One region of the Methylobacillus flagellatus KT genome, then DNA from elsewhere that is predicted to be linked to it. Evidence: riboswitches for the same ligand, from Rfam matches in the RefSeq annotation. Region 1 holds a riboswitch; the other holds the start of a gene.
The links. Region 1 has a riboswitch for cobalamin ahead of MFLA_RS00580 (TonB-dependent receptor). Riboswitches for the same ligand answer to the same signal wherever they lie in the genome.

Region 1 (5,495 bases):
GACCGCGAGCTACCTGCCGACTGCGCCCAAGGTGTATTTTGAGGAATGGAATGATCCCTTGATCAGCGGCGTCCAGTGGGTGGCGGAACTGATCGAAATGGCGGGCGGCAGGGACTGCTTTGCCGATTTATCCGCTTACCATTCTGCCAAGGAGCGCATCATTACCGACCCAGACGAAGTGGTGCGGCGACAGCCAGACATCATCATCGGCTCGTGGTGCGGCAAGAAATTCCAGCCAGAACACGTGCTGGCAAGGCCGGGATGGCATACCATTCCCGCCGTGCAGTCCGGGCAAGTACATGAAATCAAGTCGGCCGACATCCTGCAGCCCGGCCCTTCCGCCATCCTGCACGGGCTGCCGCAATTGCAAACCATCATGCAGCGCTGGGGCGTGAGCCAGGCGCACAGCAAGCATTGGAGTTGAACATGAACGCACACGACCACCACCTCATCCTTGGCGGCGCACGCTCAGGCAAGAGCGCCTATGCGGAGAAACTCGCCCATGAAAGCGGCCTGGAAGTGGTCTATATCGCCACGGCCCAGGTGTACGACAATGAATTCGGTCATCGCGTCAGCCAGCACCAGCAGCGCCGCCCTGCACACTGGCAAACCGTGGAAGTACCGCACAAACTGGCAGAGGCCTTGCAACAGCAGGCCGCGCCCGGCCGTTGCCTGCTCGTCGATTGCCTGACGCTATGGCTGGCCCAGTGCATCTGCCCGGAATGCGCGCCGCCCGAGGGTGTGGACTGGCAACACGAACGCGCCACCCTGCTTGATACGCTTCCACTACTGCCAGGAAAGATTTTGCTCGTGAGTAACGAAGTCGGCATGGGCATCGTGCCGCTGGGAGAAATCAACCGGCGATTCCAGGACGAGGCAGGCCGCCTCAATCAAGCCGTGGCTTCCATCTGCAACAAAGTCAGCTTTATTGCGGCTGGCCTGCCGCTGGTATTGAAAGGCTAGCGCTTCGGGGTGATCACCCTGGCGCCTGTGTAGGCAGCAAACAAGCTGATCGCTTCTTGGCCGATGTTGGCGGAATGGTTCATTAAAGCATCATTCAACTGCATATCCTGCAACCGGTAAACCGGTGGTTCATCGGAATTCGCAGAACCCAGGGCGCGGAAACGCACCTGCCCTGCTTGTTCCTCACCCAAAAACACCAGCACTTCGTGCAAACCCATCCTGAGCACGACGCTGCAGTTTGATAAGGCCAACTGTCGCTCCCGCAGGCTCACAGCCAGCCTTCCTCCATCATCACTTCCTGGATCAGCGGCACCAGCGCCTGGGGCAGCTTCACCTGGGTCAGCAAGGCCTGGTGCCCGGCTTTGGATACTTTGCGCAAGGTCTTGCGCAGAATATCTTTCCATTTCGGCACATCATACTCCGGGTGCTGGCCGACGAACTCTTCAAGGTAGTACTCGACGAACACCATCACGACCACGTCTTCCAGCACCTGCATCTCGGCATCGGCCAGCGGCGCTTCCTTGCTGACCAAGGCCGCCACGCGCAGTATCGTTTCCTCGTCATATCCAGCCTGCTGCATGATCTCACGCGCCACTTCGGCATGATACTGCTTGAGCTTGCGCCGCCATTGGTGATAGCCCGGTTTGGTCATCGGGTAAGCGTCGCGCGGCAAGGTCCAGCGCTCGATATGCTGGCAACGCGCGGCCAGTTGCAACGCCTCGGAGGCATCCGGGCGGTAGCGCTGCAACATCTCCGTCATGCGTTGGGCATAGGCCAGCTCCTTGGGCACAGCCACGCCGTTGACCAGCGTCTGGTTCGGGTCTTGGGCATTGCGTGCGTCAAAGGCCTGCATTGCCTGGGTAAATGCTGGTCCGAATCGGGCATCGACTTGCATGGCATACCTTCCTGAGTAAATTGAATGTCATTTTACTCGAAACACCCACGGCGCTCGTTTCATTGCCATGCAAAACATGGTGTAATCGCAGGCATTCAACATAAGGCACCATCATGGAATTCACGCTGCGCGACAACTATATCGAACTTTGCAATTTGCTCAAGCTGGTCGGCATTGCCGAATCCGGCGGCCAGGGCAAGACCATGGTGACGGGAGGCCTGGTGCAAGTGGACGGCCAGCCTGAAACACGCAAAACTGCCAAAATCCGCGCGGGACAGGTAGTGGAATGCATGGGGCAGCGCATTGTTGTATTGCCTCATGCATGAGTAACAACCCCATGATTTACATTGACCACTTCTCCCCCCAGTCTTAGAATCCACCTCACTTACGGTTTTCCCCTGCATCATCACGGGGAAATAATAGGGAATCCGGTGAAGACAAGATGTTCGTAATCCGGAACTGCCCCCGCAACTGTAATCGGTGAGTCTGTTTGCCACTCTTGCCACTGGACTTGATCCGGGAAGGCCGCAAGCAAGACGATGACCCGAGAGTCAGGAGACCTGCCGCAAGTGAGCTATGTTGTTCGAGAAGGGCGGGGTGTCCTGAAATCGGCGAATGTTCACCATTTTCCATTCGACATGATTGATGCATTGCAGACTTGGGCGCCATGGGCATCTCAGGTCGAGTTGCCGTTGCCGCGGCTTTTGCATGCCTCCTCTCTGCTCCGACCCTATAGCTGATTTACACATGACAGTTTGTCATGCTGAACAATCCACCAGGGAGCAATCCATGAAAAGCAGCAACCCCATTCTGGCCACTGTCTTGATGGCCGTCTTTTCCAGCGGGGCGCTGGCGGAAGATGCCACGTTGGAGGAAATCCAGGTCAACGCAACATCCGACAAGCCTGGCCTGAACCTGAAAAAACAAAACAATACAGGTAGCCGGCTTGGCCTGACGGCAAAGGAAACGCCTGCCAGCGTTGAAACACTGGATATTCAAACCATTCGCCAACGTGGCGATATCTCTATTCGTGAGGCGGTCACGCGTACGACAGGCATCACCGATATCAGCACGATCGGCAATGGCCAGTCATTCTCTTCTCGCGGCTTTACCGGAAACAACTCGGTTGCCCAGGCCGAAGATGGGGTACGCCTCATGACAGGTGCCGGTACATTGACCTATCCTTCAGATGCATGGGGATATGAACGTATCGAAGTATTGCGAGGTCCAGCCTCAGTATTGTTTGGCGATGGTTCTGCTGGCGGCATCATCAACAGTGTGCGCAAGCAGCCCAGCCGGGATGCTTCCCTGGAGGCATTGGTAGGCGCCGGTTCTTATGGTGCATATCGGGCCGCATTAGGGGGCACTGGCGCCATTGGCGAAATTGGGGCTTTCCGTATTGATGCTTCCGTCCTGGGTGGCAATGGCTATATCAGTCGCGGAGATTACGACAGCAAGAAACTCATGACCTCTTTCTCGTTTGCTCCCACAGACAATCTAAAAATTGGCTTTACCCTGGATCATGCAGAAGACTCGCCAACCGCCAATCTTGGCTCGCCGTTGATCAACGGACATCTATCTCGTTCACTGCGTAGCAGAAATTACAATGTTGCCGACAACAAATTGGATTTTGTCGACTCGCGCGCACGTGCAAAAATTGAATGGGAAATCAGTCCTCAACTCACTTTCAGGAATGAAAGCTATTGGTTCAAGTCTGACCGTGAGTGGCGCAACGCCGAGGCATTCATGTTCCAGCCCGCCACCCATACCGTCAGGCGTAGCAGCTTCACCGCCATTGAGCACGCCCAGAAACAGATTGGGAATCGTGCGGAGTTAATCTCGCAACAAGATTGGTTTGGGCATCAGAATCGATTCTCGGCCGGCTGGGAAATCATGCGTTCGGAATTTCAACATCGCAACATTCATGGTAATAGCAGCGCTACTGACACCATTCCAGCTGCCGGATTCAATCCTGGGCTATTTATTAGCCTGAATCCAGTCACTAGAAATTACGATGGCACTATCCGACAGCAGGCATTTTTTGCTGAAGATGCATTCAGTCTGACAAACCGCTGGAAGCTGATCGCCGGGGTCAGAAAAGAATTTATCCATACCGATAGCGAAGACTTCAGAAATGCCGCCAATGAAGTCCGAGATAACTTCTCACCAGTGACTTGGCGTTTAGGTACCATATTCGATACTTCTGAAAATACGAGCATTTACGGGCAAATCAGCCGAGGCACAGACCCGGTTACCAACCTTCTGGGATTAAACCTGGATAACGCCAGGTTCAGCCTGACGCGATCTCGCCAGGCCGAAATTGGCATCAAGCAGTCACTGGAAAGTATCAAGGGAGAATGGACGCTGGCGCTTTACCATATCGCAAAAGATGACATCATCACACGCGATCCTGTCACGCCATCCACCTCTATCCAGGGAGGCTCGCAATCCTCTCGTGGTATTGAATTCGCAACTACCTTCTATCCCGTCGAACGCTGGAGGGTGGATTTCAATGCCACATTATTGAATGCGCGCTTTGATGAATTGCGCGAAGCGGTTGGCAGTCCAGCATCCTCGGTATCTCGTGCAGGCAACACCCCATTGAACGTCCCCGAAAAGGTCGCGAATGCATGGGTCTACTATCAAGCGCCTGCATGGGAAGCGGGCATAGGGGCGCGTTACGTAGGCAAGCGCTACGCAAACAATGCCAATAATGTTTCGCTTGCTGGCTATACCGTCTACGACGCCAGTGCAGCCTGGCATGTCAACAAACAGATGACACTGCGCGCTAATATCCGTAACCTAACGGACAAATTTTATGCAGCTTTGGCTTATGGCAGTACACAACACATCATCGGCGCACCGCGCCAGTTAGAATTCACCGCAGAATTCCGTTACTAATCCACCCCCCCTGAGTACAACACCATGAAGCTATTCTCCATGCGCAATCTCCACCTCTGGCACCGCTGGCTGGGGATCGCGCTCGGAGTACTGGTGCTGCTCTGGTTCATTTCCGGGGTGGTCATGTTATTTGTCGCCTATCCCAAGCTCACTCCGGAAGAGCGGCTTCCGCGCCTGGAAGCGATCAATACCGGCTTGGCACATGTAGCGCCAGCCCAGGTGGCTAGCATGCTGGGCGGCGAGCCGGACCGACTCCGGCTGACCATGCTCAGTGGTCGGCCGCTTTACCATGCCTTTTACCAGGATCAATGGCATGCCATCTGGGCCGACAATGGGGACAAGCTCAGCGTTGGGTCAGAGATCATTCGCGCATCGGCGCAGGCTTTCCTCCCTGGCGCCTCTATGCGCAATATGGAATTGATCGAGCGTGACCAATGGTCGATCTCCTCATCGCTCAATGTCTATCGGCCCCTGTATCGTGTGACGTTCAGCAGTGGGGATGTGCTGTACTTGTCCAGCCACACGGCCGAGGTCGTGCTGGACACCTCGCGTAGCGAGCGCGCCTGGAACTGGCTGGGCTCCATCATCCACTGGATTTATTTCACGCCACTGCGTTTTGACCATCATCAAGCCTGGCGCCAAGTCGTCATGTGGCTCTCATTTCCCGCCACAGCCATGAGCCTGATCGGCATCTGGCTGGGCATAGACCGTCTGCGCCTTCGCCGTCGCTACAAAG
Region 2 (5,495 bases), 1.2 Mb from region 1:
CCGCCTGATGGGGCCGCACGGCATTGGTAAGATTTACGGCCAGGAAAAGAACATCACCACCTACAACCTGGCGCGCATGAACATGCTGCTGCACGGGGTGAAGGACTCGGAGTTCGAGATTTTCCATGGCGATACCCTGCTCAACGAGTGGGATATGTTGCGCGAAACCAACCCAGCGAAGATGCCGAAGTTCGACGCGGTGGTGGCCAACCCGCCGTTCAGCTATCGCTGGGAGCCGAGCGAGGCGCTGGGCGAAGACGTGCGCTTCAAGAATTATGGCCTGGCACCGAAGTCCGCCGCTGACTTTGCCTTCCTGCTGCATGGCTTCCATTTCCTCAAGCAAGACGGTGTGATGGCAATCATATTGCCCCACGGCGTGCTGTTCCGTGGTGGTGCCGAGGCTCGCATTCGTACCAAACTGCTGAAGGATGGGCATATCGACACCGTGATCGGCCTTCCGGCGAATCTGTTCTTCTCCACCGGCATCCCGGTGTGCATTCTGGTGCTGAAAAAATGCAAGAAACCGGATGATGTGTTGTTCATCAACGCTGCCGAGCACTTCGAGAGGGGGAAACGGCAGAACCAGCTCTTGCCGGAGCACATTGACAAAATCATCGACACCTACCGCTACCGCAAGGAAGAGCCGCGCTACTCGCGGCGGGTAAGCATGGAAGAGATCGAAAAGAACGATTTCAACCTCAACATCTCACGCTATGTCAGTACTGCTATTACAGAGGAGGAGGTTGACTTAAACGCGGTAATTGGTCAGTTAAAAGCAATAGAACAGGAAATTTACCAAGCTAAATCTAAGCATAATGAATTTCTAAAAGAGCTTGGATTGCCATTATTGCCTTAAGAGTTAATTTTTCATATTTAGGTTTGCTTCTCGAAAGGTATGTCCATGTATCAGGTAATGCTCGTGGCCCTGGGTGGCGCGATCGGCTCCGCCGCCCGTTTTACGCTGTCAGGGTTGGTCTTGCGTTATAGCCTGGACTGGCGGTTTCCTTTGCCCACCTTTACGGTCAACATCATCGGTTGCCTGGTCATCGGGATGTTGGCCGGGCTGGCCTCAAAAGAGGGGTTCATTTCCCCCGACATGCGTGTGCTGCTTTTTACCGGGCTTGTCGGCGGGTTTACCACGTTCTCGGCATTCGGCTTGGAAACATTGGTCTTGTTGCGGGAAGGGCTTGTCGGGATCGCCGCTGCCTACATCGTGTCGAGCATCGTCGTCGGCTTGGTCCTGATGTGGTTGGGCTTCGAGCTGGTCAAAATGACGATGCAGGCATGAACGGATGCTCTCGCTGAAACGCGGCTGATGGGCCTGGCAATCTATATCCACTCCATATGCCGCTGATGCCGCAGCGCGATCACGCCATACTAGTATCAGCAAGGGGAAACGCTATGAGGAAGGCCAGCAGCGTCGAAGCCAGGTTCGCGACATGGCTCGCTACATTGATGATGCAACTGGCTAGAGAAATCACCGCTTGGTGGATGCGCATGATTCGGTCGCCTGCGTGAGAAGCTGGGAGATCTCTTCTGGGCGCTGAGGACGCACCACCCGCCCGACTTCGACGCCATTGTGCAGCAGAACCAACGTAGGCCATAGTTTGACCTTGAAGCTGCGTCCCAACCGTTTGCCCCTGCCGTCCTCGATGCGTTCGTGACGCAGGCCGGGAAATTGTGCTAGTGCCTTGCCGAGCATGGGTTGGATCGCTTGGCAAAATCCGCACCAGTTGGCGCCGAATTCCAGCAACAGCCATCCTGTCATGGCGTCAAGATCGCTTCTGTGTGGTTCAGGGTTCCAGGCTGGTTTCATCGCGTTGCTCGGCAGTCATGGTGTTTTAGGTTGGTTGGTGATGGGGGCTGCGGTGTGCCATGAGTGACCGCAACGAGGGCTGAAAATTCGCTGAAAATTTACCCTTAAAAATCCAGCATATACCTCATTGGAACAATATATAGTGTTTTTTGGTGTACACAAACACATTTTATTGCGATATAGTCCACACCATCTACGGTGTCCGGCGATTGTTCGATCCAGCCGGAAACAGGGAATGCGGTCAAGGGAATATCCTGTCAAGCCGCAGCTGCCCCCGCAACTGTGACCAGTGAGCGGCAAGCCAAATAGAAGGTCACTGGGCCTGGAAGTTTGAGGCCCGGGAAGACAGGCTGTCCGCGTGGACCTGGGAGCCAGGAAACCTGCCGTAGATCATTTTCATAACGTTTGAGGCGGGGTGTCCTCGGCTGGATAGGGTATCGCTGATGCGTCGGCGCCTTACCTGTCATGCTGTTTCATGATTGTTGCTTGATTGCCTTGGGCAATTCATGTCCGCTCATGAGGAAACCCTGCTTCCTGACTGGGAGCCTAAGATGACACAGTACGAATCCATGAAAGCCACCAAGCGCGATGGCCGCCAGGAACCGATCAACCTGGACAAGATCCATCGCGTGATCGATTGGGCGGCGCAGGGGCTGGACAATGTATCGGTATCGCAGGTCGAGCTGAAGTCGCATATCCAGTTCTATGACGGGATTCGCACCGACGTCATCCATGAAACCATCATCAAGTCCGCCGCTGACCTGATTTCCGAGGAAACGCCCGACTACCAGTACCTGGCTGCGCGCCTGTCGATTTTCCATTTGCGCAAGATCGCCTATGGTCAGTTCGAACCGCCGCATTTGTTCGATCACGTCACCAAGCTGACCGAGATGGGCAAGTACGACAAGCATATTCTGCAGGATTACAGCCGTGAGGAGTTCGACGCGCTGAACGATCATCTCGACCACTGGCGGGACATGAATTTTTCCTATGCTGCGGTGAAGCAGCTGGAAGGCAAATACCTGGTGCAGAACCGGGTGACCAAGAAAATCTACGAAAGCCCGCAATTTCTCTACATGCTGGTGGCGATGTGCCTATTCGCCAGGTACGAGGGCAAGACGCGCCTGGAATACATCAAGCGCTTCTACGATGCGGTGTCCACCTTCAAGATTTCACTGCCCACGCCCATCATGTCCGGCGTGCGCACGCCGACGCGCCAGTTCAGTTCCTGTGTGCTGATCGAGTGCGATGATAGCTTGGACAGCATCAACGCCACGACCAGCGCCATCGTGAAATATGTATCGCAACGTGCCGGCATCGGTGTCAATGCTGGCCGCATCCGTGCGCTGGGCAGCGAGATCCGGGGCGGGGAGGCGCAGCATACCGGCTGCCTGCCGTTCTACAAGCTGTTCCAGGCGGCAGTGAAGTCCTGCTCACAGGGCGGCGTGCGCGGCGGCGCTGCAACCTTGTTCTACCCGTTGTGGCACCTGGAGGTCGAGTCGCTGCTGGTGCTCAAGAACAATCGTGGCGTCGAGGAGAACCGTGTGCGCCACCTCGATTACGGTGTACAGATCAATCGCCTGCTGTACCAGCGCCTGATCAAGGGCGGCAACATCACGCTGTTCTCACCGCATGACGTGCCTGGCCTGTATGACGCTTTCTTTGCCGACCAGGATGAGTTCGAGCGCCTATACACGCAGTACGAGGCGAACGACAGCTTGCGCAAGCGCATCGTGCCTGCGGTGGATTTGTTTTCGCTCCTGATGCAGGAGCGTGCAGGGACGGGGCGTATCTATATCCAGAACGTCGACCATTGCAACACGCACAGTCCGTTCAATCCCAGACTGGCACCGGTACGCCAATCCAACCTGTGTATGGAGATTGCGCTACCGACGCGACCGCTCAATGACATCAATGATGAGAACGGCGAGATTGCATTGTGCACTTTGTCGGCGTTCAACCTGGGGGCGCTGGAAAGCCTGGATGAACTGGAAGGGTTGGCCGACCTGGTGGTGCGTGCGCTGGATGCCTTGCTGGATTACCAGGATTATCCGGTCAAGGCCGCGTTCAACGCTACCCAGAAGCGCCGCTCGCTGGGCGTGGGCGTCATCAATTACGCCTATTACCTCGCCAAGAATGGCACCGGTTACACCGATGATGCGGCGCTGGGGCTGACCCACCGCACCTTTGAGGCAATCCAGTACTACCTGTTGAAAGCCTCGGTGCAGCTCGCGCGCGAGTTCGGCCCGTGCGGCGCATTCAATGAAACCACTTATTCGCAAGGCATCCTGCCCATCGACACCTACAAGAAGGACCTCGATGCCGTCTGCCAGGAAGCACTGCAACTGGACTGGGAGCAGCTGCGCAAAGACATCGTCGCACACGGATTGCGCAACTCCACCCTGACCGCGCTGATGCCTTCCGAGACTTCCAGCCAGATCGCCAACGCTACCAACGGCATCGAGCCGCCGCGTGGCCTGGTGTCAGTCAAGCAGTCCAAGGACGGTATCCTGCGCCAGGTGGTGCCCGAGATCGAGCGCCTGCGCAACCAGTACCAATTGCTGTGGTCTTTGCCCAACAACGACGGCTATCTCAAGCTGGTGGGTATCATGCAGAAATTCGTCGACCAGTCGATTTCATCCAATACCAATTATGACCCCAAGCGCTTCGAAGGCGGCAAGGTGCCGATGAAGCAATTGCTCAAGGACCTGCTGCAGGCCTATAAGCTCGGCATCAAGACCCTGTACTATCACAACACTCGCGACGGCGCGAGCGAAGGCGGCGCCGAGGCCGGGGATGATGGCTGCGAAAGCGGCGCGTGCAAGATCTAGGGGCGAACCCCAGTCAGGGCAATGGAATGGGCAGCAGCTTTGCTGCCTGATTGAAGGGTATAGAGACGAATCATGGCATATAGCATTTTTTCCAAGGTCGACAACGAGCAACTGAAAGAGCCGATGTTCTTCGGTCAGCCGGTCAACGTGGCGCGTTACGACCAGCAGAAATACCCGGTGTTCGAGAAGCTGATCGAAAAGCAGCTTTCCTTCTTCTGGCGTCCGGAGGAGGTGGACGTGTCGCAGGACCGCATCGATTACCAGGGCCTGCCTGAGCATGAAAAGCATATTTTCATCAGCAACCTGAAATACCAGACGCTGCTGGATTCCATCCAGGGGCGTAGTCCCAACGTGGCCTTGCTGCCGCTGGTGTCGCTGCCGGAGCTGGAAACCTGGGTCGAGACCTGGGCGTTCTCGGAAACCATCCATTCGCGTTCCTATACCCACATCATCCGCAACATCGTCTCCGACCCAGCGCTGATCTTCGACGATATCGTACGCAACGAGAACATCGTGGCGCGGGCGAGCGATATCTCCGCCTATTACGACGACCTGATCCACTACACCATGCTGTATTCGCAATTGGGGAAGGGCGACCACGTCATCAACGGCGAGACCAAGACGGTCAACCTGCGTGAGTTGAAGAAGCTGCTGTACCTGTGCCTGATGAGCGTCAATATCCTCGAGGCAATCCGTTTCTACGTCAGCTTTGCCTGCTCATTCGCATTTGCCGAACGCAAGGTGATGGAAGGCAATGCCAAGATCATCCGGCTGATCGCGCGCGACGAGGCGCTACACCTCACCGGCACCCAGCATATGCTCAACATCATGCGCAGCGGCCAGGACGA

Region 2: linked by a shared signal. The riboswitch ahead of nrdA (class 1a ribonucleoside-diphosphate reductase subunit alpha) and the one ahead of MFLA_RS00580 (TonB-dependent receptor) in region 1 are both predicted to bind cobalamin.

What each region holds. Positions count from the first base shown of each region.
Region 1 is NC_007947.1:118,234-123,728, reverse strand. It holds gene MFLA_RS00605 (cobalamin-binding protein) at 1-424, shown strand, start outside; gene cobU (bifunctional adenosylcobinamide kinase/adenosylcobinamide-phosphate guanylyltransferase) at 427-963, shown strand; gene MFLA_RS00595 (hypothetical protein) at 960-1,214, opposite strand; gene MFLA_RS00590 (DUF4202 domain-containing protein) at 1,232-1,858, opposite strand; gene MFLA_RS00585 (RNA-binding S4 domain-containing protein) at 1,972-2,184, shown strand; cobalamin riboswitch at 2,230-2,441, shown strand; gene MFLA_RS00580 (TonB-dependent receptor) at 2,648-4,759, shown strand; gene MFLA_RS00575 (PepSY domain-containing protein) at 4,784-5,495, shown strand, end outside.
Region 2 is NC_007947.1:1,284,479-1,289,973, forward strand. It holds gene MFLA_RS06245 (type I restriction-modification system subunit M) at 1-856, shown strand, start outside; gene crcB (fluoride efflux transporter CrcB) at 902-1,288, shown strand; gene MFLA_RS06255 (thioredoxin family protein) at 1,478-1,816, opposite strand; cobalamin riboswitch at 1,996-2,219, shown strand; gene nrdA (class 1a ribonucleoside-diphosphate reductase subunit alpha) at 2,368-4,647, shown strand; gene nrdB (class Ia ribonucleoside-diphosphate reductase subunit beta) at 4,720-5,495, shown strand, end outside.